One region of the Actinopolyspora sp. BKK2 genome, then DNA from elsewhere that is predicted to be linked to it. Evidence: riboswitches for the same ligand, from Rfam matches in the RefSeq annotation. Region 1 holds a riboswitch; the other holds the start of a gene.

Evidence for each region. A riboswitch is a leader RNA that binds a small molecule or an ion and turns the genes downstream of it on or off. The one in region 1 is predicted to bind S-adenosylmethionine.
Region 2: linked by a shared signal. The riboswitch ahead of G9Q41_RS06920 (methionine ABC transporter ATP-binding protein) and the one ahead of thrC (threonine synthase) in region 1 are both predicted to bind S-adenosylmethionine.

The regions. Positions count from the first base shown of each region.
Region 1 is NZ_JAANTE010000007.1:118,371-132,626, forward strand. It holds gene G9Q41_RS15630 (DUF6531 domain-containing protein) at 1-1,003, shown strand, start outside; gene G9Q41_RS15635 (DUF2247 family protein) at 1,000-1,509, shown strand; gene G9Q41_RS15640 (hypothetical protein) at 1,579-2,013, shown strand; gene G9Q41_RS15645 (DUF2247 family protein) at 2,479-3,414, shown strand; gene rsfS (ribosome silencing factor) at 3,927-4,352, shown strand; gene G9Q41_RS15655 (histidine phosphatase family protein) at 4,349-4,963, shown strand; gene G9Q41_RS15660 (DegV family protein) at 5,034-5,909, shown strand; gene G9Q41_RS15665 (helix-hairpin-helix domain-containing protein) at 6,020-6,844, shown strand; gene G9Q41_RS15670 (ComEC/Rec2 family competence protein) at 6,856-9,228, shown strand; gene thrC (threonine synthase) at 9,372-10,643, opposite strand; SAM riboswitch class I at 10,658-10,789, opposite strand; gene holA (DNA polymerase III subunit delta) at 10,896-11,876, shown strand; gene rpsT (30S ribosomal protein S20) at 12,141-12,401, opposite strand; gene G9Q41_RS15690 (hypothetical protein) at 12,585-12,806, opposite strand; gene G9Q41_RS15695 (SPFH domain-containing protein) at 12,815-13,759, opposite strand; gene G9Q41_RS15700 (VOC family protein) at 14,005-14,256, shown strand, end outside.
Region 2 is NZ_JAANTE010000002.1:663,384-677,639, reverse strand. It holds gene G9Q41_RS06945 (hypothetical protein) at 1-713, shown strand, start outside; gene G9Q41_RS06940 (ABC-F family ATP-binding cassette domain-containing protein) at 877-2,673, opposite strand; gene G9Q41_RS06935 (4-(cytidine 5'-diphospho)-2-C-methyl-D-erythritol kinase) at 2,750-3,703, opposite strand; gene G9Q41_RS06930 (MetQ/NlpA family ABC transporter substrate-binding protein) at 3,815-4,627, opposite strand; gene G9Q41_RS06925 (ABC transporter permease subunit) at 4,785-5,471, opposite strand; gene G9Q41_RS06920 (methionine ABC transporter ATP-binding protein) at 5,468-6,487, opposite strand; SAM riboswitch class I at 6,707-6,796, opposite strand; gene rsmA (16S rRNA (adenine(1518)-N(6)/adenine(1519)-N(6))-dimethyltransferase RsmA) at 7,059-7,934, opposite strand; gene G9Q41_RS06910 (cytochrome P450) at 8,064-9,314, shown strand; gene G9Q41_RS21815 (resuscitation-promoting factor) at 9,418-10,926, opposite strand; gene G9Q41_RS06900 (transglycosylase family protein) at 11,442-11,789, opposite strand; gene G9Q41_RS06895 (TatD family hydrolase) at 12,031-12,876, opposite strand; gene metG (methionine--tRNA ligase) at 13,159-14,256, opposite strand, start outside.

The DNA of each region.
Region 1 (14,256 bases):
CGGCACTCCCGTGATGACCCGCACGGGGACCACGAACCAGTACTACGCCCACGACTGGATCGGCAGCGTCCGGGACGTCTTCTCCCAGCAGGGCGAGCAGCAGCACTCCTACGACTACGAACCGTTCGGCAGCACACGAAACACCCAACAGCACGCCGAATCAGCACCCTCGAACCCGCTGCGCTTCACCGGTGCGTACCGCGACGACACGCTGGGGCTCCACAACCTGCGGGACCGGCAGTACCGCGCGGAAACGGGACGGTTCACCAGCACCGACCCGGCGACACCACGTGCCGACGAGCCGCACACCTCGACCTACGCCTACGCCGCCGACCGGCCGGGCGTCGCCGTCGACCCCAGCGGCAGGTGCTGGTGGGTCCCGGGGAGCGGAGAAAGCTCGTGTCCCGGTTCCGAGGCGTTGTCCGGGGTTGGAGAAGGACTCCATGCCGTCGGGTCCGCGACACTACGCGGTCTGCAGCAACCCGTGGAGGCCTTCCGCTCGACAGCGGAATCCTGCGACCGCGGCAACCGACAACTTCCGATCCTCGGCTGCGTCTACAACACCACCGGCGTCACGGCCTTCTGGGACCAGCTGGGCTCGGCACACCTGGCCAAGCAGACCGACGACCGCTTCAGTCACCTCACCCAGGCGGCCATCGCCCTCGGTACACTCGGCAGAAATTCGCTGGGCGGACCAAGCGATGCTCCGGGAGTCAGCGGACTTCCCCTAAGTCTAAGGGAATATAAGCTTGACAGGGATCATAATTTCCCCGCTATAGTCGATAATCACGCAAAAACGGGTAGTCATTTCAAGATTGAAACCAGAAAAGATGGAGGCGTCTTTTCTCATTACTCTGATCTGTATCAACTAAAAGGGGAGCTTGACGGAAAGTCGGGGGTGTTCGAATGGGTGGTCAGCCGCGAATCTGTGACACATAGAAGATTTATTAGGGGAGGAGAAATAACAGGAAAGCCGAACCAAGTTCCAAGGAGGAACAGATGAAGGAATTTCAAGTACTGCGAAGTTTAGGGGTGGCGTCTTGGCCGGTGCTTCGATATGGGTTGGAGGAGAATTGGGTATCGTTTGAGGATGTATCGAATTACGCAGCCGATGTTCTTGCGGAAGAGCGAGAGGATGCCGATGATCGCGCAGTGCGGTTGGCGGTGTATGACTTCGAAGGGAAGGAGGAAGCACTCGATCTCTGTGGCCAGCTGGGAAAACTGAACAACGAGGACGCGGACCCGGAAAAAATACTGAAGACGTGGATCCTGGTAAGGCTTACCGTTATCGAGAAAAATTGGGAGGACTCGGAAGAAAAAATAGACAAGATCGGTGAGGCTTACGCGAGTTTGGAATACCCGGAAGAGATGCGATTTTGTAGTAGGTACGATGAATTCGATTATTCCACCGGGAAAACTCCTCCTGTTCATGAGGAATGTCCTCTCGATGAAGCCAGAAGGTTGATAAACGAGTTGTCCGAAGAGTTGTCTGTCAGGAGGGATTGTTGAGGGTGGATTCGAGTGGTGGGTGCGTCGGCGGTGTTGTGTAGGGGGCTCGTTGAGACTCTGGTGGGGTGTGTGTCGTCCTTGATCGAGTATCATGAGATCCGCCCTGGCAAGAAAGTTCCGGATGTCAACGACGCGTTGAGGGTTCTGCCGAACAATGATCTGGAGTGGAGGCTGCTCGAGGTGGAGGGACCTGGTGACCCGTTTCAGGGGAGGTCTATCGATGATATCGGAGAGTCGGCGTTTTCCTCTCCGTCAGGTATCGGGTTGTCCTGGAACGAAGTGAAGGAACTTTCCGGGGGCATGGTGCAGGCTATCAACATCTTATTCGTTGCCTTCGACCTTTGGAAGTTTCCGACACTTGAATCCGCACTCTCGTCCGGACAATACGACGATTGCGAGTTTTTGGTCGAAGTTTTCGACAGCACTTACCTACGTCTCGGTGTGAATCAACAGCGTGCCGACTGCGACAAAATCGTGTCCAGCTTCCTGGGACTCGACCTCTGAGAGCTTGTTCTGGAACTGAGACCGGGGGGTGGGGTGGCGTCATCACTGAGGTAGCTGAGCTCGCCGATGGTGCCGGGCTAGCTCAGGTGCAGGAGGATAAGATGGCTCCATAACGGCACGGACCTGTGAGGCGTAGAGGGACTGTATCCCTGTCCTCCGAGAGGCGTTGGGTGTCTCGGCGCGGGAAAGGACCCTGAATCAGTTTTGCAGGGGAGTCCGAGCAGGGTATCCTTCGAACTCATTGACCGGCGCGAGTGGCGGTAACCGTAGAACCATGGGGGACGATAAACATGGTATCGCCGTCCCCGAAAACGCCCTCATCGATGGACTCCGCATCGCCGGAACCATCGCAGCACCGGAAGCAGGGCCCTCGCTTCACGTGCGCTCCTCCTCGCCCGAAGGAGTAGTGGACTGGAACGGCCCCAGAAACACGCGATCAGTACACCTTCGGGAAGTAGGAAAACAGTGAGCTGGCTCGACCTCGTCGACAGTACAGAAGGGGTCCGGGCCATATACGGTTACCATGCTCCCCGGTTGGGAGGAGCGCGGGTCGACGAGACTTACCTCAAAAACGGAAGAAACAGTGTCGATCTCAGATTCGACATGCCGGATCTGCCCACCACGATGCCGAAAAAGTGGGCGCAACGAGGAGCTGACACCCTCCATCTTCATATCACTTTCTCCGATGTCGAGAGTCTCGTGATACGAGGGCAGAGCAGCAGAAAAATTGTCGACCTCGATATCGATCCTTTGGAGGGAAATATACTGGTCACAGCACGATCGGATCATTTCGAGCTGGACATGAGGGCGGAAAGAGCACTGCTGCAGCAGATAACGGATCACCGGGGTGGACCTATTCAATCGTTAAAAACCGTTGGGGAACAGATGAAGGAATTTCGAGTACTGCGAAGTTTGGGATTGGCATCTTGGGCGGTTCTCCGATACGGGATCGAACATGATTGGATAGGAGTTGATGCCGTAGCAGACTACGCAGCCGATGTCCTCGCGGAAGAGCGTGATGCCGCCGACGACCGTGCGGTGCGGCTAGCAGTCTACGACTTCGAAGGGAAGGAGGGAATGCTCGACCTTTGTAGCCAGTTGGAAAAACTGGATAGCGAAAAATCGGACCCAGAAAAAATACTGAAGGCGTGGATTTTGGCGCATCTTATTGATATCGACGAGAAAATCGATTCAGATGAGAAGCAGGATGAAATTAACGATATTTACGGAACTTTAGGGTCTCCAAGGGAGAGGTTTTTTTGTGGGTCACACTATCTATACGTAATAAATCACTATACCGGAGAAATGGTATCGATTCGAAAAACACATCCTTCCTGGGAGTTTAGAAAATTGATAAACGACCTATCCGAAGAGTTATCTGAAGGTTATGCACTCAATTGATGTGCAGGGGGGTTCGTTCGGAGACGTTGGATTCCGTTGATGATGTGGAGCACTCGCTGAAGATGGCTGAGTGGGTGGCGGTATTGGGTGGCGAGGGGTGAACTCGCGTGGTGGATGCGTCAGCGGTGTTGCGCAGGAGTCCGTCGACATCTGAGACTCGCAACGGCGTGGCAGCGCGGCAGTCGAAGACGGGCTGTCCTCCTCGATCCCAGGCGGCGCGGAACGGCCGCAGCATCGGCCCGCAGCCACCGGGACCGCAGCGCCGGACAGCCCCGCGGAGCGAGGCGGCTCACGGGGCACGTCGAACGCGGCAGCACGGCTGACGGGCCGAGCGGGGGGAGGACGGGCCCCGAAGCAGTGCCGCAGCGCCGTGCCCGGTTGCCGTGACCGGCAGCGGAGGAGCGCGGTCGGCCCGTGCGGGCTTAGCTCCCCACGCGTTCCGCGTTCCGCACGTCGAATGGTTATCCTCGTTCGGGTATGGGTCGCAGACCGTGGCCACCGAGAGGAGCGATGTGGCAGCCAGTGAAGACGCCCGTGAATTGGCGTTGGTAGCCGCGCGGGCGGCGTCGGACAAGAAGGCCGAGGATCTCCTTCTGCTCGACGTGTCCGACCGGCTCATCATCACCGATTGTTTCGTGATCGCTTCCGCCCCCAGCGAGCGTCAGGTGGACGCGATCGTCGAGTCGGTCGAGGAGAAGATGCGCGCGGCGGGTACCAAACCCGTTCGCAGGGAAGGAACCAGAGAGGGCCGCTGGGTACTGCTCGACTTCGTCGACGTGATCGTGCACGTCCAGCACTCCGAGGAGCGCGCCTTCTACGAGCTGGAGCGGCTGTGGAAGGACTGCCCGGTCATCGAGTTCGCGGAGGACGTGGGTGCGGACGGTTCCACGCCGCACCGGGACGAAGCGGACCGGGACGAAGAGGGCGGGCAGGCGTGACCCTGCAGCGACTGGTGCTCTGGCGGCACGGTGAGACGGAGTACAACGTGACCGGCCGCATCCAGGGGCACCTGGACAGCGAACTCACCGAAGCGGGGTTGGAGCAGGCCAAGAGGGCCGCCCCGGTGATCGCCGAGTTCACCCCCGAGGTGGTGGTGAGTTCCGATCTGCGCCGTGCCGCCGCGACCGCCGCCGCCTACGCCGAGGTGAGCGGTCGGGAAGTGCGGCTGGACAAGCGGCTGCGGGAGACCCACGTCGGCCAGTGGCAGGGACTCAGCGGGGCCGAGGTGGAGAACGGCTGGCCCGGTCAGATGGGGACCTGGCGTGCCCAGCCGACCTGGGCTCCACCGGGCGGTGAGTCCAGGGTCGAGGTCGCCGAGCGCGCCCACGAGGTGGTGCGGGAGCTCGACGAGGCCTGCGGGGGAACCGCCCTGGTGTGCGCGCACGGCGGGTTGATAACGGCGCTGACCGCCCGGCTGCTGGAGTGGCCGACCGACATGTGGCCGAGCCTGGGCGGCGTGGGCAACTGCAGGTGGGCGGTGCTGACGCACAACGCCGTTGGACGTCAGGGCTGGCGCCTGCTGACCTACAACGGCGGACTGCCCGAATGAACGAGCCGTCGGAACCGGCGGACCTCCCCGAGGCGAGACCCTCCGCTCTCCCCGCCGGAGAGGCCGCCCCGTGACCGTATCCGTCGTCACGGACTCCACCGCCTACATCCCGCCCGAGCGAGCCGGTTCGCACGGGCTGCGCGTGGTCCCGCTGCACGTGCGGCTGGACGAGGCCGACTCCAGGCCCGAGACGGTGTTCACCCCGGATGAGCTGACCGCCGCCCTGGAGACGGGGCGGCGGGTGACGACTTCCGGGGCCACCGTGCCCGAGTTCGTCCGGGTCTACCGGGACGCGCTGAGCGCGGGTGCGGACGGGGTCCTCTCGATTCACCTGTCCGGGGAGTTGTCCGGCACCTGCGACGCCGCCCGGGTGGCCGCTCGCGAGGTGGACCCGGACAGGATCCGGGTGCTCGACTCGCGTTCCGCAGCGATGGGACTCGGCTTCGCCGCGCTGGCCGCGGCTGCTCGCGCCGCGCGGGGAGCTTCGCTGCCGGAAGTGGCCGCCGCGGCGGAGCGGACCGCGCGGCGCGCCACCGTGCTGTTCTCGGTGCAGACGATGGAGTACCTGCGCCGGGGCGGCAGGATCGGCGTCGGGGCGGCGCTGCTGGGGACCGCGCTGGCGGTGAAGCCGCTGCTGCGGGTGCGCGCAGGGCTGATCGAGGCGACCGAGAAGGTCCGGACGACGGGACGGGCCCTGAGCAGGCTGGAGGAGCTCGCGGTCGGGGCGTTGCCCGATCCGGTCGGCTCGGAACCGGTCGCGCTGGCCGTGCACCACCTGGCGGCGCCCCGACGCGCCGAGGCGCTGGCCCGGTCGGTGCTCGCCCGCCTGCCCGCCTGCTCGGACTGCGTGATTTCCGAGATCGGCCCCACCGTCGGCGCGCACGTGGGCCCGGGGGCGGTCGGGGTCGTCGTGCTGCCGGGCGAGCAGGGCGCGCCGGACGCGTGATCCGCCCCGCGCGGCTTCCCGGCTTCGGTTCGTCCACAACGCCTCGAACTGTGCACAGGACGTTGCTCGCGGTGTTCTGAGCGCCCCGTGAACGGGCTAGCTTCGGAAACATGTCCGATCTCTTCCCGCCGCGGAGTTCCGAAACGCGGGCCACCGGAGAGGACGCGGCCACCGAGGGGAGCTCGCCCGCGCGGGAACGCCTGCGGGAGCTGATGGACCGAGCGGAGGACGTGCACCCGGCGGATTCCTCCGAATCCTCCGCGGAGGAGAACGCGCGGGAACGGCGGATTCCGCTTCCGCGGTGGCTGCGGGAGCGGCTGCCCCGGTCCCTGCTCGGAGCGCTGCCCGACCCGGGACGCGCCGGGTGCTTCGGCGTGGTGGCCGTCGCGGTGCTCGGCTGCGCGGTCTTCGCGGTCACCTGGAACTCCGGTGGGAGCGGCACCCCGGTGCCCTCCCGCGCGCTGCCCACCGTGGAGCGGGCCGCGAGCACCACCACGTCCCCGCCCGAGCAGCTGGTGATCAGCGTGGTGGGCAAGGTTCGCGAACCGGGGCTGGTCACCCTGGAGGCGGGGGCGCGCGTGGCCGACGCGCTGCGCGCCGCGGGCGGCCCGCGCGCGGGCAGCGACACGCTGGCGCTCAACCTGGCCCGCGAGCTCTCCGACGGGGAGCAGCTCTACGTGGGGATCGAGCCTCCCGAGGGAGCGGAACGATCCGGCGGGAGCGGGGCGGACTCGGCCTCCTCCGAGACGTTGGATCTCAACGCCGCGGAGGAGGAAGGACTGAAGGAACTGCCCGGGGTGGGGCCCGTGACGGCAGGGGCCATCCTGCGGTGGCGCTCGGAGCACGGGGAATTCGACTCCGTGGAGCAGTTGAGCGAGGTGGACGGAATAGGCCCGGCCACCCTGGCCCGCCTGCGCGATCTGGTCCGCGTGTGACCACGAGGGCGGTGGCGACCGCGTCGAACGCGGGGAAGGCGACCCCGCCCTCCGCGGACATGCGGCTGGTGCCCGCCGCTGCGGGGACCTGGGCGGTGACGCTGGTCTGCCTGTACACCGGCTGGCAGGTGGCCTCCGGGGTGTCCTGCGCTGGCTGTCTCGCCACCGTGGCGCTGGCTTTCCTCCGCGGCCGCCGGGTCAACGGCGCGGTCGTGCTGGTGGTGCTGGGGGCGGCCACGGCCTTCTGCCTGGTGCCCAGGCTGCACCACGTGGAAACCCACGAACTGCGCGCCGCCGAGCTGCACGGGGAGAGCGTCGGGGTCCGCGTCGAGCTCACCCGACGCCCCCGGCCGACGGACGCGGACCCGGCCAGCGGTCGGGGAGCCGGGGAGCGCTCCGTGGTCCGCGCCGAGCTGCGCGCCCTCCGAAAAGGGGGCGAGTGGCACCCAATCGGTGGGAGAGCACTGCTGCTGGTGCCCACCTCCTCCTGGGAGGACTCGCTTCCGGGGCGGAGAGTGCGCACCACGGCGGTGGTGGTGCCGCCGCACGGGGCCGGGCTGCTCGCGGCCGTGCTGGTGGTGCACCAGCCGCCGGAGGAGTTGCGGGCGGCCCCGCCCGTCCAGCGGGTGGCCGAAGGTCTCAGAGCCGGACTGCGGGAAGTCTGCTCGCGGGTCCTCGGTTCCGAGGCGGCGGGGCTGCTCCCCGGGCTCGTGATCGGCGACACCGGCGCCCTGCCCGCCACGGTCCGCGAGGAGTTCCGGAAGGCGGGGCTGACCCATCTCACGGCCGTCTCCGGAGCCAACCTGGCGATCGTCTGCGGTGCCGCGCTGGCGCTGCTGCGCCTCGTGCGGGCCCCGCGCCCGCTGGCGGCCGCGGGCGCGGGCTGCGCGCTGCTCGGGTTCGTGGTCCTCGCCGGAGGCGAGCCGAGCGTGCTGCGCGCCGCCGTGATGGGTGGAATCGGGCTGCTCGCCCTCGTGCTGGGGCGCGGGCGTGCCACGCTGCCCGCCCTGGCGGCGAGCGTGATCGTGCTGCTGCTCGTCGACCCCGAACTCGCGATCAGGCCGGGATTCGCGCTGTCGGTCACCGCGACGGCGGCGCTGGTGCTGATCGCCCCCGGCTGGTCGACGGCCCTGCGCGGGCGGGGAGTCCCGCGCGGGCTCGCGGAAGCCCTGGCCGTGCCCGCAGCGGCCCAGCTGGCGACCGGACCGGTGGTCGTGGCCCTGTCCGGCGAGTTCAGCCTCGTGGGGGTGCTGGCCAACATCCTGGCCGAGCCGGTGGTGGCTCCGGCCACGGTGCTCGGCGTGGCCGCCACGCTGGCCGCCGGAATCCCCCGGCTGGGCGAGCTGCTCGTGTGGGCAGCCGCTCCGGAGCTGGAGTGGATACTGCTCGTCGCCAGGAGGGCCGCCGACGTTCCGCTGGCCACGGTTCCGCTGCCCGCCGGGGTGTTCGGGGCCGTGCTGCTGGCCGCTTGCGCGGGGCTCGTGCTCCTCGGAGCGCGCTTTCGCGCCACGCGGCGGTGGACGGTGCTCGGGGCCTGCCTCGCGCTCGTGGTGATGCTGATCGTGCCCGCGGCTGTCCGCCCGCCCTGGCCACCGGGCGGGAGCTGGAGCCTGGTGGCCTGCGACGTCGGGCAGGGGGACGCCCTGGTGCTGGCGACGGGGGTGCGCGACACCGCAGTGGTCGTGGACACGGGGCCGAGCGCCGCGCTGGTCGGTGAGTGCCTCGATCGGCTGGGTGTCGAGCGGGTGCCGCTGCTGGTGCTCACCCACCCGCACGCGGACCACTTCGCCGGGATCGCCGGGGTGGCCGACGGCAGGCGGCTCGGACGGGTCGCCCTGGGCGGGGCCTGCCGCGGAGCGTGGCGCGGAACCGGGGTGCGAGCGCGGATCGCGGAGGCGGGTGCGCGCGAGGTGCGCCTGGCCGCGGGGCAGCGGCTGGGCTGGCCCGGGCTCGTGCTAGAGGTGCTCGCCCCGGCAGCGGATGGATGCCGTGCGGCCGGGGAGCGGATCAACGACGCCTCGACCGTGCTGAAGGCCACCACCCCGGCCGGAAGGGTGCTGTTGACCGGCGACATCGAGCTGGCCGCCCAGCGAAGACTGCTCGGAAGCGGCGAGCGACTGCGCGCGGAGGTGTTGAAGGTCCCGCACCACGGCTCGCGCTACACCAGCGAGGAGTTCCTGCGCGCGGTCTCGCCCGAGCTGGCGCTGATCAGCGTCGGGCACGGGAACGACTACGGGCATCCGAGCGCGGCGATCGTCGCGACGCTGCGGAGCTCCGGAGCGCTCGTGCGGCGAACCGATCACCGCGGCGACATCGCAGTACTGGGCGATCCGGGGAGGTTGCGCGTGGTCGGCTCCGGCAATCCCCTTCGTCCCGAGGAGTGACTCGCCGGCAGGTCGCGGGGAGAGGGCCGCCTGCGACGGACGGGTGGGAGCGAGCAGCTCGCTCCCACCCGCGCCGCGCTCGTCGCGAACCCGTTCCCGAGCGCTGCCCCGATGCCCGGGCAGCGCCGGGGAGAACGAGCCGTTCAGCCGTTCAGCGCCCGGTCCACGGCCTCCGTGTTCGGCTCCACGGTGGCCTTCGGGCCGATGTGCTCCTGCAGGGAGTCCATCGTCTTGAGGCCGTCACCGGTGATCATCAGCACCGTCTCGGAGTCGGGGTCGATCTGCCCCGCCTCGATCAGCTTCTTCGCGGTAGCGACGGTCACGCCTCCGGCCGTCTCGGCGAAGATGCCCTCCGTGCGGGCCAGCAACCTGATGCCCTCGATGACCTCCTCGTCGCTCACGTCCTCCACGGCACCGTTGGTGCGGCGGACGGTGTCCAGCACGTACGGGCCGTCGGCCGGGGCGCCGATGGCCAGCGAACGCGCGATGGTGTCCGGGCGGACCGGCTGGACCACGTCCTGCTCGCCCTTGTAGGCGTTGGCCACCGGGGAGCACCCGGATGCCTGGGCGCCGAAGAGCCGGTACGGGGTCGGTTCGACCAGCCCGACCTCGCCGAGCTCGCGGAAGCCCTTGTCGACCTTGGTCAGCTGCGAGCCGGAGGCGATCGGGACGACGACCTGCTCGGGCAGTCGCCATCCGAGCTGCTCGGCGACCTCGAAGGCGAGGGTCTTGGAGCCTTCCGAGTAGTAGGGGCGGACGTTGACGTTGACGAACGCCCAGTCCTCGTGCTCACCCGCCAGCTCCGTGGCGAGCCTGTTCACGTCGTCGTAGTTGCCGTCCACGGACAGCAGCGAGCCGTCGTACACGGCGGTCATGAGCACCTTCGCCCGCTCGAGCGAGGAGGGGACCAGCACCACCGAGTCCCACCCGGCCCTGGCGGCGGCCGCGCCCACCGCGTTGGCGAGGTTGCCCGTGGACGGACAGGCGAGCACCTTGAACCCGAACTCGCGAGCGGCGGCCAGCGCGACGGCGACCACCCTGTCCTTGAAGGAGTGGGTCGGGTTGCCCGTGTCGTCCTTGACCCAGATCCGCTTCACACCGAGCGCCTCGGCCAGCGCGTCCGCGCGGATGAGCCGCGTGCAGCCGGGGTCGGTGTTCGGGTGCTGCTCCACGTCGGACGGGACGGGCAGCAGGTTCTTGTACCGCCAGATCGAATTGGGACCCGCTTCGATGTCCTCGCGGCGTACTCGGCCGAAGTCGTAGGTGACCTCGAGCGGAGAGAAGTCCTCCAGGCAGACGAACTCGGGCGCCAGGGGTTGCCGGTGCCCCTCTTCCTTGGAAACGAGCTCCGCGGCCGGTCCGAGATCGAGCTTCCGATTCGCCGCATCGGTCTGTGTCTGGGCGGCAGCTGTCATCGCGAGGTCCTCTCCCCTCATCTGTCCCGCTGGCGGGGTCGGAATTGGCACCGTTTTCGCCGACTGCCTCGCGTTCGTGATCACGACAGCCGACGCTGGTTGCCGGGGCTTCGCAGGGCCGGTCCCTCTGCCCCTCTGGATGAGCTATCCAAGTTGTGCGGGCGACGTTACGCCATACGCCCGCCATGCGACCACTGCGACCCAGCATCCGGGACGGGGTTGACGGGGTGGACCGGTGTCAGAATGGGGGGCATGAATCCTCCGGACGCAGCAGCGCCGGCTCAGTTGCACCTCGTTCTCGGCGAGGAGGAACTGCTGGTGGAACGCGCCGTTTCCGATACGTTGGCCGCGGCTCGCCGGGCCGATCCGGGGACCGAGTTGCGGCGCGCCAAGGTGAGTGACCTCACGCCTCCCGAGCTCGACGAGATGCTCAGCCCCTCGCTGTTCGCCGAGAGCCGCGTCGTCGCGCTGGAAGGCGCTCAGGAGGCGGGCAAGGAGATCGCCGAGGCGCTGCTGTCCCTGGCGCGCCAACCGGCGGAGGGGGTGGTCCTGCTCGTGCTGCACAACGGCGGTGGCCGTGCCAAGCAGGCCAAGGAGCTGCCCAAGGCGCTGCGCGACATGGGGGCCACCGTGACCGAGTGCGCGAAGCTGACCCGCCACTCCGAGCGCGAGGCGTTCGTCCGGGCCGAGGCGAGCAGGTGCGGGGGGCGCATCGACCCCCCGGCGGTGAGCGCGCTGCTAGAGACGGTCGGCAACGACCTCAGGGAGCTGGCCTCCTCGGTGTCCCAGCTGATCGCCGACACCGACGGCAGGGTGGACGAGGCGGCCGTGCGGCGCTACCACCAGGGCAAGGCCGAGGTGACCGGTTTCGTCGTCGCGGAGAAGGCGGTGATGGGGGACCGGGCCGGGGCGTTGGAAGCGCTGCGCTGGGCGCTGCAGCTCGGGGTGGCGCACGTGCTGATCGCCGACGCGCTGGCCGACGCGGTGCGGACCATCGGCCGGGTGGCCAGTGCGGGCGGGGGTGACCAGTACCGGTTGGCGCGCGAGCTCGGCATGCCGGCCTGGAAGGTCAAGAAGGCCCAGTCACAGGCCCGGGGCTGGAACAGGCAGGGGGTCACCAAGGCGATGGGGCTGGTGGCCTCGCTCAACGCTCAGGTGAAGGGGCAGGCCGCGGATGCCGAGTACGCCCTGGAAAGGGCCGTGCTGGAGCTGATCGAGCTGCGCTCGGGGTGAGTCGCCGGGCACTGCCGGAATCAAGTCCCCCGGAGCGAGAAGGGCCCCTCCGGCAGCGCCGGAGGGGCCCGCGGTCTCCACCGCTTTCGCGGGGTGCCGCTGCAGTGCCCCGCGCGGATCGGACGAGTACCGAGCCGATCCGCGCGATCTCTTGAGCCGAGCCGGTTTCACCGCGCGGAGTCGTCGTTGACGTGGTTCGACAGTCCCCTCGACTCGACCCCCTCGACTCGACGCGGAAGTGAACCGCCCGGTCGGACCGGATCGTCAGAGCTGGTTGAGCTGGCGAGCCATCGAGGACTTCTTGTTGGCGGCCTGGTTGCGGTGGATGACGCCCTTCTTGGCGGCCTTGTCCAACTCGCGCGTGGCGGCCCGCTCCAGCTCGACGGCCTTCTCCCTGTCGCCGGCGGCAGCGGCCTCGCGGAACTTGCGCATCGCGGTCTTGACCGTGGTCTTGACGGACTTGTTGCGACGGCGGTTGCGCTCGTTGATCAGGACACGCTTCTTGGAGGACTTGATGTTGGCCACTGTTACGCCTCTTTCTGATCGACCGGAGTGTCGCGACCGCGCTCGAACGGCGCCGTCCCCGTGCTGCCCTCGTGCGAAGACGAGGGTGCGGCGGACGGCCTTCCTCCATGTCGGAAACGCCGCGCGGTGCGGTTGGCCATGGTAGCAATCCCGAATACGGCAGCCGTGTCCGGTTCGAGGAGGTCAGCCGCCGTGCTCGCGCGGCTGCTCGTCGTGCTTGGCCGGCCGTCCCCGGCGGGGCTGGGACCCGGCGTTGCTCGGTAGCCGCCCCGCGTCCTCGAGCGCGCGGCGCAGCAGGAACTCGATCTGCGCGTTGGTGCTGCGCAGTTCGTCACCTGCCCAGCGCGCGAGCGCGTCGTGAACGGTCGGGTCCAACCGCAGCAGGAAGCTCTTGCGGGATGCCACGGAACACCTCAGTGATACAACGAGCTGGTGTTGACCACCGGTTGCGCCGCGTTGTCGCCGCACAGCACCACCAGCAGGTTGCTGACCATGGCTGCCTTGCGCTCCTCATCGAGCTCGACGACCTCCTGTTCGGAGAGATCGCGGAGAGCGGACTCCACCATCCCGACCGCGCCTTGCACGATCCGCTCCCGCGCGGCCACGACCGCCTCTGCCTGTTGGCGCTGCAGCATCGACTGCGCGATCTCCGGAGCGTAGGCCAGGTGAGTGAGGCGGGACTCCACGACCTCCACCCCAGCGGGGCGGACCCTTTCGGCGACTTCGACGGACAGCTTGGCGGTTATCTCGGACGCGTTCTCCCGCAGCGAGAGGTTCTCCGAGCCCGCACTGTCATAGGAGTAGCTGGTGGCGATGTGCCGCACCGCAGTTTCGGTCTGGGTCTGCACGAACTCGACGAAGTCGTCGACCGTGAACGACGCCTGCGCGGTGTCGGCGACTTGCCACACGACGACCGCGGCGATCTCGATCGGGCTGCCGTCGGCGTCGTTGACCTTCATCACGTTGGTCTCGTGATTGCGGATCCGTGTGGAGATGGGCCTGCGCGTGGTCAGCGGATTGACCCACTGCAACCCGGCCGGACGCAGCGTCCCGGTGTAGCGGCCGAGGAACTGCAGCACCCGCGCCTCTCCCGGGGAGACGGCCACCAGCCCGATCAGGACCAGCAGTCCTCCGATTACGACGACGATCCCGATCGCCAGCAGCCACCACGTCGACGTGGCACCCCCGATGGTCACCAGCGCGATGCCGCCGAACAGCGCGAGCAGTCCCAGCCCGAGCATCGGCAGTCCGGGGGCGCGTTCCCGTGCCGCGTACTCGCGGATCTCGGGGTCGGGCATCGAGACGGTGGCCTCGGATGCGGGGTCCGGTGGTCGGGTGGCGGAACCGTCCGCGCTCATCGATCCTCCTCGGAGTCGAAACCGATGTCTTGTAGACATCATAGTGATATCACTTTTTCGGTAGGTGATCAATCCCGAACCGTCGGGTGATCCCAGTTGCCCACGGGAGTGGCGGGGAAGCCGGCCGAACGAGCCGTCGACGGGACGCACCACAGCTCCTGCCGAGGCTGGGCCCGGCCTGATGGAGCGCCCGTGAGCGCCGCGACCGTTCGGCGGAGCCGTCCGCGATCGGGTAGGACGGGGGCATGGACGTTCTCAGCAGCAGGATGATTCTGCGGCCCGGAGACCACGATCGTTCGGTGCGGTTCTACCGCGACGTGCTCGGCCTGGCCGTCCACCGCGAGTTCCCCGGGGGAACGGTGTTCTTCCTCGGGCAGGGGCTGCTGGAGATTTCCGGCAGCGGCAGCACCGGTCCGAGTCCCGACCAGATGCTGTGGTTGCAGGTGCGGGACGCAGCCGAGAGCGTTCGGCAGCTGCGCGAGCGCGGAGTCGAGGTG
Region 2 (14,256 bases), on a different contig from region 1:
TGTTGCGGAATCGTCGTATGCTTCGCCGCGCCGTCGTCGGCGTGACCGGTGTGCTCGCCCTGACCGTCGCACCGGCGACGCCCGCGGCGCTGGCCACGACTCCGGAGTCCTCCCCGGCGGAGTCCCCGCGCGCAGCGGAGCCGAGCTCGCAGCAGGGCGTCGAGAAACTGGCCTTCAGCTCGTCCGGAATGGAACTCGAGCTGGGCAACCAGAACTTCGCGATTCCGCTGACGGGAACGGTGATCATGGAGGGCACTCCCCCGGTGGTTCCCGGATCGACCACCGCCATCGATGTCCGGAATCTGACGGCGCACTCGATTTCCCCGGACCACAGCTCCGCCCCGCGGCAGGCCACCGCTGCCCAGCAGGGTCTCGGGGAGGTCCACGTCGAGCAGAGCTCCACGCCGAAGGCTTCGCTGACCATGAGCCAGAAGTTCCCGCCGAAGTTCGAGCAGACCGTGTTCCTCGACTTGAACATCACGATCGAGAACCCGCCCGAGGGACTGCGGGAGCGGGTGGCCCCGCGCTCAGCGCCGCAGGAACCCCTCGTCCTGACCACGAAGAACCCGGCCGAGATGCTCGGCAAGCTCGACAACTTCCCGCCGCAGGGCGCGCAGTACCAGCTGCAGAACCCGATCGAGCTGGCCACCGAGAACAGCCAGGAGACGGTGGGTCACGTTCTCGGCATCCCCGCCGAAATCGACGTCCTCTGAATCCCGGCACGTCGTGAGTCGGCCCGGTCTCCTCGCGCGCCGAGGAGACCGGGCCGAGACGCGCCCGGGGGGGTTCAGCGGTGCGACGCCTCCGGTCGGGGCTCCGGCCGGAACCCGCGCGAACCCGGCGAAGCAGCGCAGAACCGGTATCAGCTCAGCGGTATCAGCTCAGCTGCTCGGCGAGCTCCATCCACCTGTTCTCGAGCTCGTCCTTCTGCTCGCGCAGCTGCTGCAACTGGGAGTTCAGCTTCTGCAGCTGGTCCGGATCGTTCGCGGCCTCGGCCAGCTCGGTGTGCAGGTTCTGCTCCCGATCGGAGAGCTTGTCCAGTTGGCGCTCCACCCGCGACATCTCCTTGCGCGCGGCCCGCTCCTCCGAGCCGGACCGGCCGGATGATCCCTTGCCGGACTTGCTCTCCTGCTGCTGCGCCTGCTTGCCGAGGTTCTGGTCGCCGGACTCCAGCAGCGACTGCCGGTGCTGCAGGTACTCGTCGATGCCGCCGGGCAGGTGGGTGATACCGCCGTCCCCGAACAGCGCGACCACGTGGTCGCAGACGCGTTCGATCAGGTAGCGATCGTGCGAGACGACGACCAGGGTACCCGGCCAGCCGTCCAGCAGGTCCTCCAGCTGCTGCAGGGTGTCGATGTCGAGGTCGTTGGTCGGCTCGTCCAGCACCAGCACGTTGGGCTCACCCATCAGCAACCTGGCCAGCTGGAGCCTGCGCCGCTCCCCGCCGGAGAGATCACCGACCCTCGTCCACTGCCTGCCCTTGCCGAAGCCGAACCGCTCACCCAGCTGCGAGGCGCTCAGCTCGTACTTGCCGAGCTGCACGTGGGAGGCGACGTCCTCGATCGCCTCGAGCACGCGCCACTGGCCGGGCAGATCGTGCAGCTCCTGGGTCAGGTGGGCCAGCCGGACCGTTTTGCCCTCGACCCGCTTGCCGGAGTCCGGTTCCCGCTCGCCCGCCAGCAGGCGCAGCAGGGTCGTCTTGCCCGAACCGTTCACGCCGACCACGCCGACGCGGTCCCCCGGTCCGAGCCGCCAGGTCACGTCGTCCAGCAGCTTGCGGTCGTCCACCGCGAGGTCGACGTCCTCCAGCTCGATGACGGTCTTGCCCAGCCTCCGCTTGGCGAAGGAGACCAGTTCCACGGTGTCCCTGGGTTCCGGGACGTCGGCGATCAGGGACTCGGCCGCCTCCACCCGGAACTTCGGTTTGGAGGTGCGGGCCTTCGCCCCGCGCTGCAGCCAGGCCAGCTCCTTGCGGGCCAGGTTGCGGCGCTTCTCCTCGGCCTGCTGCGCGAGCCTGGCCCGCTCCGCCCGGGCGTAGACCCAGTCGGCGTAGCCGCCCTCGTACTGCTCCACCTTGCCGTCGACGACTTCCCAGGTGCGGTTGCAGACCGCGTCGAGGAACCAGCGGTCGTGGGTGACGATCACCAGCGCGCAGCGACGTGCCAGCAGGTGGTCGGCCAGCCAGCGCACCCCTTCGATGTCCAGGTGGTTGGTCGGCTCGTCCAGCACGAGGACGTCGAGCTCGCGCACCAGCGCCGCCGCCAGCGCGACCCTGCGCCGTTCGCCCCCGGACAGCTCGGTGGCCTTCGTCTCCAGCCCCAGGCTGGTCATGCCGAGCCCGTTGAGTATCGAACGCACCCTGGGGTCGGCGGCCCACTCGTACTCCTCGGTGAATCCCCGCGGGTCGAGCACGGCGTTGCGCACCGTCGCGTCCTCGGGCAGGTCGGTGCGCTGGGTGACGACAGCGCTGCGCAGGTCGCGCGCCTGGCTGACACGTCCGGCGTCGGGTTCTTCGAGGCCGGTCAGCACTTCGAGCAGGGTCGTCTTGCCCCCACCGTTGAGGCCGACGACCCCGATGCGGTCGGTTTCGGTCACACCGAGCGAAACGCCGTCCAGCAGCGGCCGGACGCCGTAGCTCTTCTCGACCGACTCCAGGTTGATCAGGTTGGCCATCGGGGGTGAGTCTCTCCGTTTACTACGGCGAATGCGCCACAAAAGGCGGTGAGCGGTCCCGGCGGGACCGCGCATTTCAAGCGTGGACCTGTGGTGGGGTGGGTCGGTCGGTTCGCTCGTCGCCGACCAACCGCGCCCCCGGCACCGGTCCCTGAGCCACACGTACCGTCCGGCACACCCCTGCCCCGGAGAGCTCCGCGGCCACCCGGACCGCCTCGTCCGCGTCCGTGCACAGGAAAGCGCAGGTCGGACCCGATCCGGAGACGATCCCGGCGAGGGCTCCCGCGTCCACACCGGCCCGCAGGGTGCGCCGAAGCACCGGGCGCAACGAGACCGCCGCGGCCTGCAGATCGTTTCCGAGCAGCAGCGCGAGCTCCCGCGGGTCCCCGGAGGCCAGCGCCTCCAGCACCGGTTCGACGTCACCCACCCGGCTGCCCGAGTTGCGGCGCAGCCGGTCCAGCTCCCCGTAGACCTCCGGGGTGCGCAGCCCGTCCTCGTGGAGCGCGATCACCCAGTGGTAGGTGTGCCTGGCCAGCACCGGCACCAGACGTTCACCGCGCCCGGTGCCCAGCGCGGTGCCTCCCTGCAGGGCGAAGGGGACGTCGCTGCCGAGCGCACCTGCGACCTCGGCGAGCTCGTCGCGTCCCATCTCCAGCCGCCACAGCGAGTTCAACGCGAGCAGCGTGGCGGCAGCGTCGGAACTGCCGCCGCCCATCCCGCCCGCCACGGGGATGCCCTTGTTCAGCGAGATCCGCACCCCCGGGTCCTCGGGGTCGCGACCACTGGCGCGGGCGAGCTCACCGACCGCCCGCCAGGCCAGGTTGTCCGCACCGGTCGGCGTGGAGTCGGCGCCTTCTCCGTGCACTTCGAGACCGGGCTCGTCGGAGGCCCGTATCGTGACCTCGTCGATCAGCGACAGCGCCTGGAAAACGGTCACCAACTCGTGGTAACCGTCCGAGCGACTGTCGCCGACCGAGAGGTGCAGGTTCAACTTGGCCGGAACCCGGACGGTGATCGGGGTAGGTACCACGGACAGCACGACTCCCAGGGTACGTGTTCGAAACAGCCCGTGGCGCGCGAGCTGGCAAGCGAGTCGTGTGCGCTCGCGCCCGTCCGGGATCGACCGAGGTCAACCGGCAGATCAGCTGGCCGGAATGACCGACTTGCCTCCGTACTCGCGCTTGATGAAGTCCTTCACCTGCTGGGACTGCAGCATCTCGACGAGCTTGTTGACCCGCGGGTCGTCCTGCATCTGCGAGTTGGTGACGACACCGTTGACGTACGGGTTGTTCTCGGTGGACTCGAGGGCCAGCGGGTCGTCGAGGTTCGCCTTGAGCGCGTAGTTGCCGTTGATCACGGCGGCCTGCACGTCACCCAGGGTGCGCGGGAGCTGCGCGGCCTTCAGCGTCCTTATCTCGAGGTTCTTCGGGTTCTCGGCGATGTCGCGGACCTCGGCCTCCTGCTCGGCGCCCTCCTTGAGCTTGAGCAGCCCCTGCTCCTGGAGCAGGTTCAGCGCACGCCCCCTGTTGCTCGGGTCGTTGGGGATCGCCAGGGAGGCTCCCTCCGGAATGTCCTGCACCGAGTCGTGCTTGTCGGAGTAGATCCCCAGCGGCTCGAGGTGCACGCCACCGACCCAGTGCAGGTCGCCGCCGCGCTCGGACTTGTACTCCCTCAGGAAGGGCTTGTGCTGGTAGTAGTTGGCGTCCAGCGAACCGTTGGCCACAGCGGCGTTCGGCCGGTTGTAGTCGCTGAACCGCTGGAGCTCGATCTTGACGCCCTCGTCCTCGGCGAGGTTGTTCTTGACGTACTCCAGGATCTCGCCGTGCGGCTGGGGCGTGACACCGACCTTGATCGCCGCGTTCGGGTCGTCCTGCGCCGCCGTACCGCCCGAGCAGCCGGCCAGCGCCAGCCCGCACACGGCGATCAAGGAGGCAAGAACTCTTCTGGTACGCATGTTCATCCCTTCGGGATTCGTTTCCGGTGGCGCGCGAGCACCACCGCTCGCTCGAGCGGAGGCCCCGCGGGCGCTTCACGAGGCACGCGCGGGCCCCATCGGACGGGAAGTTCTTCGTGGTCGCGGGCCGGGAGAGCTCCCAGCGGCCCGCTGTCGGTCAGACGTTGGCCAGGGACCGACGCCGGTCGACGAGCTTGGTCACCCAGTCGGTGAGCAGCTGCATCCCCCAGGCCAGCACGCCGAGCAGGACAACGGAGGTGTACAGCACTCTGTCGTCGTAGGCGTAGTACCCGTTCTGGATCGCCATGGAACCCAGTCCGCCGCCGCCGATGGCTCCGGCCATGGCGGCGTAGCCGATCAGGGCCAGCATGGTCACTCCGACCGCGCTGACCAGCGCCGAACGGGCCTCGCTCAGCAGGACGGTCCACACGATCCGCGGTTTGCCCGCTCCGGTGGTGACCGCGGCCTCCACCACTGTGGAGTCCACTTCGCGCAGCGCGTTCGAGGCCAGCCGCGCGAAGAACGGGATCGCCGCGATGGACAGCGGCACGATCGTGGCGGTGCTTCCGATGGCGCTTCCGACCAGCAGCCTGCTGAGCGAGGCGACCACCACAAGCAGCACCACGAACGGGACCGAGCGGACCACGTCCACGACAGCGCTGATGATCCGGTGCAACACGGGCATGGGGCTCAACCCGGCCGGTGAGGTCAGGTGCAGCCACACACCCAGCGGTAATCCGCCCAGCACGCCGATCAACGTCGAAACCAGCACCATGTAGATGGTCTCGATCGTCGCGGGACGTGCCAGTTCGAAGACCTCCGACCAGGGGGTCACTTCAGTCACGCGGCAACTCCATCAACGCTCACGGGAGCGCGGCGCACGTGCGCATCGCGCTCGATCATCCACTTCAGCGCGGACTCGGAACGTTCACCGGACAGCCCGATACGGAACTTGGCGACCGGTGTGTCCCCGAGCCGCGTCAATCCACCGCCGAGAATGGACAGTTCCACCCCGAACCGGCTCGAGGCCTCCGGCAGCAGAGCGCCCACGGCCGCGAAACCGACCAGCACGACCTCGGCGGTCACGTCGTGCTCCCCGCTGGGCGAGCGAACCAGCTCCGCCTGGTCGGTCTCGGGCAGCAGCGTGGAACCGATCCGACTGCCCGGCTCGGAAACGAGGTCCAGCACCTTGCCGTGCTCGACCACGCTGCCCTCCTCCAGCACCGCGACGTCGTCGGCGATGCGCCGCACCACGGCCATGTCGTGGGTGACGACCAGCACGGTCACCCCCAGCTCGGAGCGAGCGCGGTCCAGCACCGTCAACACCGAGTCCGTGGTGCTGGGGTCCAGCGCGGAGGTGGGCTCGTCGGCCAGCAGCACCGAGGGCTTCGCCGCCAGCGCGCGGGCGACGGCGACTCGTTGACGCTGCCCCCCGGAGAGGTGATCGGGGTAGACCGAGGCCTTGTCGCTCAGTCCCACGAGGTCCAGCAGCTCGGCCACCCTGCTGCGCCGTTGCGCCGCGGGCACCTTGGCCGACTCGAGCGGGAGGGCGACGTTGCCCGCCGCGGTGCGCTGCCGCAGCAGCGAGTCCCCCTGGGGGACGACCCCGATCTGGCGCCGAGCCGCACGGAGCCTGCTGCCGTCCAGGGAGGCCAGGTCCGTGCCGTCCACCCGGATGGCTCCGCTGTCCGGCTTCTCCAGCAGCGAGATGCAGCGCGCCAGGGTGGACTTGCCCGCACCACTGGTTCCGACGACCCCGCAGACGGTGCCGTCCGGGACTTCGAGGCTCACGTCGTCGAGCGCGGTTACACGGGTGTTGTTCTGGGTGAAGGACTTGCTCAGGTTTTCGACAGTGATCACGATCGAACTCCGCTTCAGCTCACCCCGGCGTGAGGACGTGCTTCATCGCACGCAGCCGGTTTGGGGAGGGAACCAGGGGCCAGTACGGGGATTCAGGCGCGGCGCCGACAGGCGGTCGTAGTACGACGCTCGAGGTCGACGACACGGCGCTCCGTCAAGCCGAGGCGGGTTGCCACGGGCTGCGCCCTCGCGGTGGCGGTGGAACTTAGAGACAAATCAACTCCATCGTTCCTGGCTGTAGCACCTGCCCGCTCCGGGTGGTTGCTGCGGCGTCTTCGAGCCAGATCTCTCAGCCGCTCAGGATGGACTCCGCACGAGAGTAGACATCATCGAAGACCGCGAATGCAAGTTGATGTCAGTCACTTTCCGCTGTTTGTCGCATTCATCACTCACACAGCGGAGTGAGCCGAGGCCGGGAACACGACCGCGCGTACATGCCCTCGCGCAGCGAAATCCCACGAGAGTGGTCGTGCACCCCGGTGGAGTCCCCACCCGCGCAGCGGGCCGCCCCAACAGCGGAGCGTGACGCCGAACGCCCCGGCAGCGCGCCCGGGACGGGCGGACCGACCGACTAGCGCTGTTCAGCGGCAGCCGCGACGGAGGCGAACTCGGCTATGGACAGCTGCTCCCCCCGCGCGGCGGGATCGATCCCGGCGGCCCGCAGCAGTTCCTCCGCCCGCGCGGGCGAACCGGCCCACCCGGCCAGCGCCGAGCGGAGGGTCTTGCGGCGCTGCGCGAACGCGGCCTCCACCACGGCGAAAACGCGATCGCGCGGCACCTCCGAAGGAGGCTCGCGCCTGGTGAAAGCGACCAGGCCGGAATCCACGTTCGGCACCGGCCAGAAAACGTTGCGGGACACCGCCCCGGCGCGCCGCACGGAGGCGAACCACGCCGACTTCGCGCTCGGCGCGCCGTAACTGCGACCGCCCGGTCCGGCGGCCATCCGGTCGGCGACCTCGGACTGGACCATGACCAGACCGTGCCGCAGGCTCGGCAGCTCCGCGAGCAGGTGCAGCACCACGGGAACGGCCACGTTGTACGGCAGGTTGGCGACCAGCGCCGTGGGAGGGCCGTTCCCCGCGGAGGCCTCCTCCGCCGTCAACCGCAGGGCGTCGGCGCACAGCACCCGCAGGTTGTCGACCAGGGCGGGGGCGTGCTCGGCCACGGTGCCGGGCAACCGTTCCGCCAGCGCGGAATCCACCTCCACCGCGGTCACCGAGCCGGCCGCGGAGAGCAGCGCGAGGGTCAGCGAGCCGATCCCCGGACCGACCTCGAGAACCACGTCCTCGGGTCCCACCTCGGAGGTGTCGACGATGCGGCGCACCGTGTTCGGGTCGTGCACGAAGTTCTGACCCAGCTTCTTGGTCGGACGCAGTCCGAGCTGCTCGGCCAGTCCGCGCACCTCGGCGGGGCCGAGCAGCCGCGCTGCCTGCGGTCGCTGCTCCACCCGACCGAACCTAGTAGGGCCGTCTCGGCCCGGCTCGCGCGGGTTCGCTCGCGGGCAGCGCGTCATCCCATCCGCCGACATTCGCCCGACGCGCGTTTCAGCACGATCGGCAGCGGGCAGTGCGCTCGCATGAAGTCACCTCGTGTTCCCATCACCGACAGCACGCCGGCCGTGCTCACCGAGGGCTACGCCTGGTTGCCCTCCCGCTGGAACAACGCGGCAGGCCCCCTCGTCCGCACCCGGCTGCTGGGGCAGCACGCGGTGGGTCTGCGCGGCCCCGAGGCGGTGCGCCTGTTCTACGACGAGCAGAACGTGAGCAGGAGCACGGCCGTGCCGGAGCCGGTGCTGAGCACGCTGTTCGGCCACGAAGCCGTGCACACCCTCGACGGACCCGCCCACCGCACGCGCAGAGCGATCTTCGGCTCCCTGGTGCGCGAGGCGGGCAGCACGAACGAGCTCGTCGAGGCCGTCACCGCCGCGTGGGACGAGGAGAGCTCCTCCTGGAGGGACCGCCCGCGGGTGGTGCTGTTCGACGAGGCGAGCAGCGTGCTCACCCGAGGGGTCTGCCGCTGGGCGGGCATCCCGCTGAGCGACGACGAGGTGCGCCCCACCGCCCACGACCTGGTCTCCCTGGTCGACGGGTTCGCCACCGGCGGCCCGCGCCACTGGCGAGCCCGGTCGGCCCGCAGACGTCAGCAGGACCGGCTGGCACGCCTGATCGAGGACGTGCGCTCGGGCAGGAGAACCGTGCCGCGGAACTCCGCCGTCGACGTGGTCGCTCGGCACCACGACTCCGACGGAACAGCGCTGAGCCCCCGCGTCGCCGCGGTGGAGCTGCTCAACGTCATCCGGCCCACCGTCGCCGTGTGCTGGTTCCTCACGTTCGCCGCGCACGCGCTGCACCGCTGGCCCGCCCACCGGGAGCCGCTGGGCGCGGACGATCCCGCCCGCACCGAGGGCTTCGTCCAGGAGGTCCGCCGCTTCTACCCGTTCGCACCGTTCGTCGGCGGCAGAGCGGTGCGGGACCTGAGCTGGCACGGCGAACCGATCCCGGCGGGCACCCTCGTGCTGCTCGACCTGTACGGGCAGAACCACGACCCCGCGCTGTGGAAGGACCCCTACGCGTTCGATCCGCGACGCTTCCTCGACCGCCCGGTCGACCGCGACGAGCTGGTTCCCCAGGGAGGCGGTGATCCGGACACCTCGCACCGGTGCCCGGGCGAGGACGCGACCCGCGCGCTGCTGCGGGCTCTCGTCCCCCGCTTGGCCCGACTGGAGTACGAGGTTCCGGAGCAGGACCTGACGATCTCCCTGCGCCGCGTGCCCGCTCGTCCGCGGAGCGGCTTCGTCATCGAGTCCGTCCACCCGCCGAAGCGGTGACCACCCAGCCGGCTCGGCGGGAACGAGAACGGGCCCGGGCGGAGAGGCACCGCCCGGGCCCGGAACGCTTCACGAGCGGATTCGCTCCCGCTCCGGGCGGGGATCAGGTCAGGCCGAGCTGCGACGCGCAGGACGGCCAGGCGCCGTAGCCCCCGCGCTCGTCGCGGACCTTGCTCGCGATCGCGATCTGCTGCTCCCGCGTCGCCTGGTGGGGATAGGCGGCGTACTGATCGCCGCCGTAGGCGTTCCAGGTCGACTTGTCGAACTGGATGCCGCCGTAGTAGCCGTTGCCGGTGTTGATGTGCCAGTTGCCGCCGGACTCGCACTGGGCCAGCTTGTCCCAGACACCGCTGTTCGGGGGCTCCTTGCCGCCGACCCGGACGACCTTCGGCTCGGCCTCCTTGGCCACGCGCTCGTCGATGGACTCGCGCTTGACCTCGTCGCCGTTGTGCTTGGTCACGCGGAAGAAGACGATCTTCTCGCCGGCCTGCCCCTGCTTCTCGACCTTGCGCTCGCCCTTGAGCATCGTGTCGTCCACGATCTCCTTGACCGGGGGCTCGATCGGCTCGCGGACGTTGATCGTGGAGGTGCTGGTGCGGTCGATCCGCACCTCGGCACCGTCGGTGATCTTCTTGTTCCCGCCCGGGGTGACCTCGTCGTCGCCGTCGACCTTGATGCCCTGCTGGCGCAGCAGCTCGTCAACGGTCACCGCCGTGGTGGTCAGCTGGCGCGGCTCCTCGCCGCCGTCGACGACACTGATCGACTTGGAGGTCTTGACCTCCAAGTTCATGCCGTCCTCCGGGACCTGCATGGTCCGCTTGGCCGACACCCAGGAACCGTCCGTGGGGACGCCGAGCTGCCGGAGCGCCTGTCCGACGGTCACCGAGCGGACCCACTCCTCGCGGGTCTCGCCGTCGACGGTGAGCTCGATCTTCCGGCCCTGATCGAGGGTGATGGTGTCGCCCTGCGAGATCTTGGAGTCGAGCGACGGGCTCAGCGCGTCGTGCTTGTCGACCTCGATGCCCTCGTCCTCGAGCACCTCGCCCACGGTCGACTCGTAGGTGCTGACCTGGTGCTCCTGGCCGTCGACCTCGAGGGTGACGGACTTGTCCATCGCGGCGGCGGCACCACCGGTACCTCCGATGGAGAGCACGACGGCGGCCACCGCGCTCTTGAGGAAACGGCGCTTCCAGGTGCTGATCGCCTCGGCGACTTCCGGGGACGGTTCCTCGAGGCTCTCCTCGGCTCCCAGCGTCTCGGGCAGCGAGAGCGGGGGCATGACCGTCGTCTCGGCGTTGAGCAGCTGGATGAGCTCGTCGACGTCGAGGTCGGCGTCGGCCATCAGGTCCTCGACGTCGGGGCCGAGCACCGCGTAAACGTCCTCGGGGGTGATGCTGAGGGTCCCCGAGGGCATGCTCGGGTGATCCTCCTGAGCCGGATAGGGCTGGTGGGTTCGGGTCTGCTCCTCTGGGCGGTCCAGCACACCGACGGCGGTGCGCGTCTCGGGCGCGACAGCGGGGGTGAACCAGTCGGTTCCGTCGAGCGAGTCACCCCAGTGGGCGGAGTGGTGGTCGATCGAAGCGTTCCGACCGAAATAGCCGCGTTCGTTCACAGGGTCGTTACCTCCCGAAGGCGGGAAGGCGCACCCGGGCGGGTTGGTCCGGCACGTCGAATCAACGTCCTGATCCCCCCGGCGGGCACGCAACCTTCGTGCTTCGTGTCCGTATCCGACTCCCGTAGCCAGCGCCGCCATAGTCCACTGCCGCTTCCGCGTCCACTTTCGACCCGGACCGCGCCAGCGGAACTACCCCGACGTACACCGGCGAAGACTGCGGGCGTAATCCATGACCGTCGTCATCGGTTTACGAGTTCGAGACTCTAGCGTGATGATCTGCGTGCTGCCAAGGACAACGAAATCGTTGTGATCCGAGTTACCGGACCGAAAATCGGCACCCCTGCGCAAGTGGTATCGGAAACACTCACCCGATCGGGCAAGACCGCGGGAACCGATCCGATTTCACGTCCCATTACGCGCAGATCTCGACACCAAGCGTGACCGGTTCGATTGTTTTGATAATACTTTTTCGCACCTTCGGACGATGCCGTCTCCGCGAGCACGAGCGATCGTCACCGCGGCAGCCCCAGCTCGCGGGCGCACGCGGGCCAGGCCCCGTAATCCCCGTGAGCCGCGCGGAGCTTCCGCGCCACGGCGATCTGCTCGCCCTTGGAGGCGTGGTGCGGGTAGTGGGCGTAGTGCTCGCCGCCGTAGGCCCGCCAGGTACTGCGCATGAACTGCAGTCCCCCGTAGTAACCGTTCCCGGTGTTGATGTGCCAGTTGCCGCCGGACTCGCATCGAGCCAGTCGTTCCCACACCCCGGTGCTCTCCCGGTGCTCGGCGACGGCAGCGGCCGGTGCGGCCGTGGTCGACACCGCCACGAGGACGATCACGATGCGAAGGACACTCCGAGTTGTCATGGCAACCTCTCCGCCGCGCTTCCGGTCGCGGAGAGCCGTCCGTCGTCAGCCAGTGCGACGGCGCGGTTCCCGAGAGGATGCCCAGCCGATCACAACTCCGTACGCTGCGATGATCGGCCCACCCCTCGTCCCGGTCGGCTCTCCATCCCGGCTTCCACAATGGACGGTAGGAGCACACTGCCACGGCGCAACTCGACGCGCTCGCACCTGATCCTCTTTGCCTGCGAAGCGTGATCAGTACTCAGGAACCCACTACACGATCGAGTTGGAACACTCGTTCGGCGGTGGTAGACACGGCCACTGCCAGTTCCTCGACCGACTCCCCGCGCAGTTCGGCAAGGTCACGAACGGTGTAATTCACGCAGTACGGTTCGTTGGGACGTCCGCGGAAGGGGTGCGGCGCGAGGAACGGAGCGTCCGTCTCCACCAGCATCTGCCCGGCCGGAACCGAGGCCGCCGCCTCCCGGAGTCCCCGCGCGTTCGCATTGCGGAACGTCGCGGTCCCGGCGAAGGACAGGACGTAGCCCGCGTCGACGCACCGGCGGGCGAACTCGGCGTCGCCGGAGAAGCAGTGGAAGATCACCGTCTCGGGAGCGCCCTCCTCGTCCAGGATGCGCACGATGTCCTCGTGCGCGTCCCGGTCGTGGATCATCAACGGCTTGCCCGTCTCCTTGGCCAGCCCGATGTGCCACCGGAAGGCCTCCTGCTGCGGTTCGGGCGGGGAGAAGTCCCAGTAGTAGTCCAGCCCGGTCTCCCCCACCGCGACCACGCGCGGATCGCGCGCGAGCTCCCGCAACGTCTCCCGCTCGGTCTCGCCGAAGTCCTTCGCCCGGGTCGGGTGCAGCGCCACGGCCGAGTGGACGCGTTCGTCCCAGTGGGCGGCCTCCACGGTCCAGCGCGCCGAGTCGAGATCGTCGGCGACCGTCACCACGCGGCCGATCCCGGCGGCCTCGGCGCGGTCCACCATGCCGTGGACGTCCTCGGCGCTCGAGGCACCGCAGGCGTCGAGATGGGTGTGCGCGTCGACCACCGGAACCGAAAGCGGTTCCGGAGCCGGAGGCGGTGTTCGCTTGTCGCCCTTGCTCACTTCGCTTTCCCCTCGCAGACGTTCATCGGAACGGAGACGACCGCGCCGTTCACCGGGTCCGTACCGGTGCCGGTGCGTCGACGGCTGGCGTAGTGCTCCCGACGCGGCGAGCGCCGGAACACGCCCCGAGCAGCTCGCGCCGCCGCGGGTTCTCCCGTGGTGCTCTCGCGAGGACGGCCGGAGACGTTGTGCAGGTCGCTACCCGATGTCGGGACACCCGCAGCGAGAGCCCGCGAGAGGTTCCGCCACGCAACCACCTGAGCCGGGGGAGAACGGCAAACCTCAATCGGTGCGGAGCGGGGCCCAGTCCGGACCGGTCTCGGCCAGTTCGGGATCGAGCTTGCCGAACAGCGGGGTCGGCTTGCTCAACGGCCTGCCGACCGGGATCGGCTCGGACTCCCAGCTCGCCTGCTCCGCGGAGTAGTCGCCCGTCAGGATCGGGTAGGAGCGCTCGGCCACGTCCAGATCGGCCACGTCCTCCATCCGCGGCTGGGCCGCCCAGGTGCCGCTGCCGCCGAGCAGCTCGTGAACTCGCTGGGCCGAGTGCGGCAGGAACGGGGTGAGCAGCGTGTTGGCGTCCGAGACCACCTGCAGCGCGGTGTGCAGGATGGTGTCCCGCCGGTCCGGGTCGTCCTTGCGCTTCCAGGGCTCCTGCTCGGACAGGTACTTGTTGGCCGCGGTGACCACGCGCATGGCCTCGTGGGTGGCCGCGCGGAAGCGGGACCGCCGCAGATGCCCCCCGACCACGTCGAAGGCCCCGCGCGCCATGGTCTTGAGCTCCTCGTCCGCCTCCCGAGTATCACGCGGCTGGGGGACAGCACCCACGTTCTTGGCCGCCAGGGAGACGGCGCGGTTGACCAGGTTCCCCCACTCGTTGACGAGCTCGAAGTTGATCCGGCGGACGAACTCCTCCCAGGTGAAGTCCACGTCGTGCGTCTCGGGACCCGCCGCCGAGATGAAGTAGCGCAGCGCGTCCGGGCCGAACTCGCGCACGAAGTCCCGCACGTAGATCACGGTCCCCCGCGAGGTGGAGAACTTCGACCCGGTCATGGTGAGGAACTCGCTGGAGGCGATCTCGGTGGGCAGGTTGAGCTCCCCGTAGGGACCTGGCGTGCCTCCCCGGTCACCCGAGCCGTTGTGCCCCATCAGCAGGGTGGGCCAGATCTGGGCGTGGAACGTGATGTTGTCCTTGCCCATGAAGTAGACCCGCAGGGCCTCCGGGTCGTTCCACCAGGCGCGCCACGCCTCCGGGTCACCGGAGCGGCGGGCCCACTCGACGCTGGCCGAGAAGTAGCCGATCACCGCGTCGAACCAGACGTAGAGCCGCTTCATCGACGGCTCGTCCCAGCCCTCGAGCGGGATCGGCACCCCCCAGTCCAG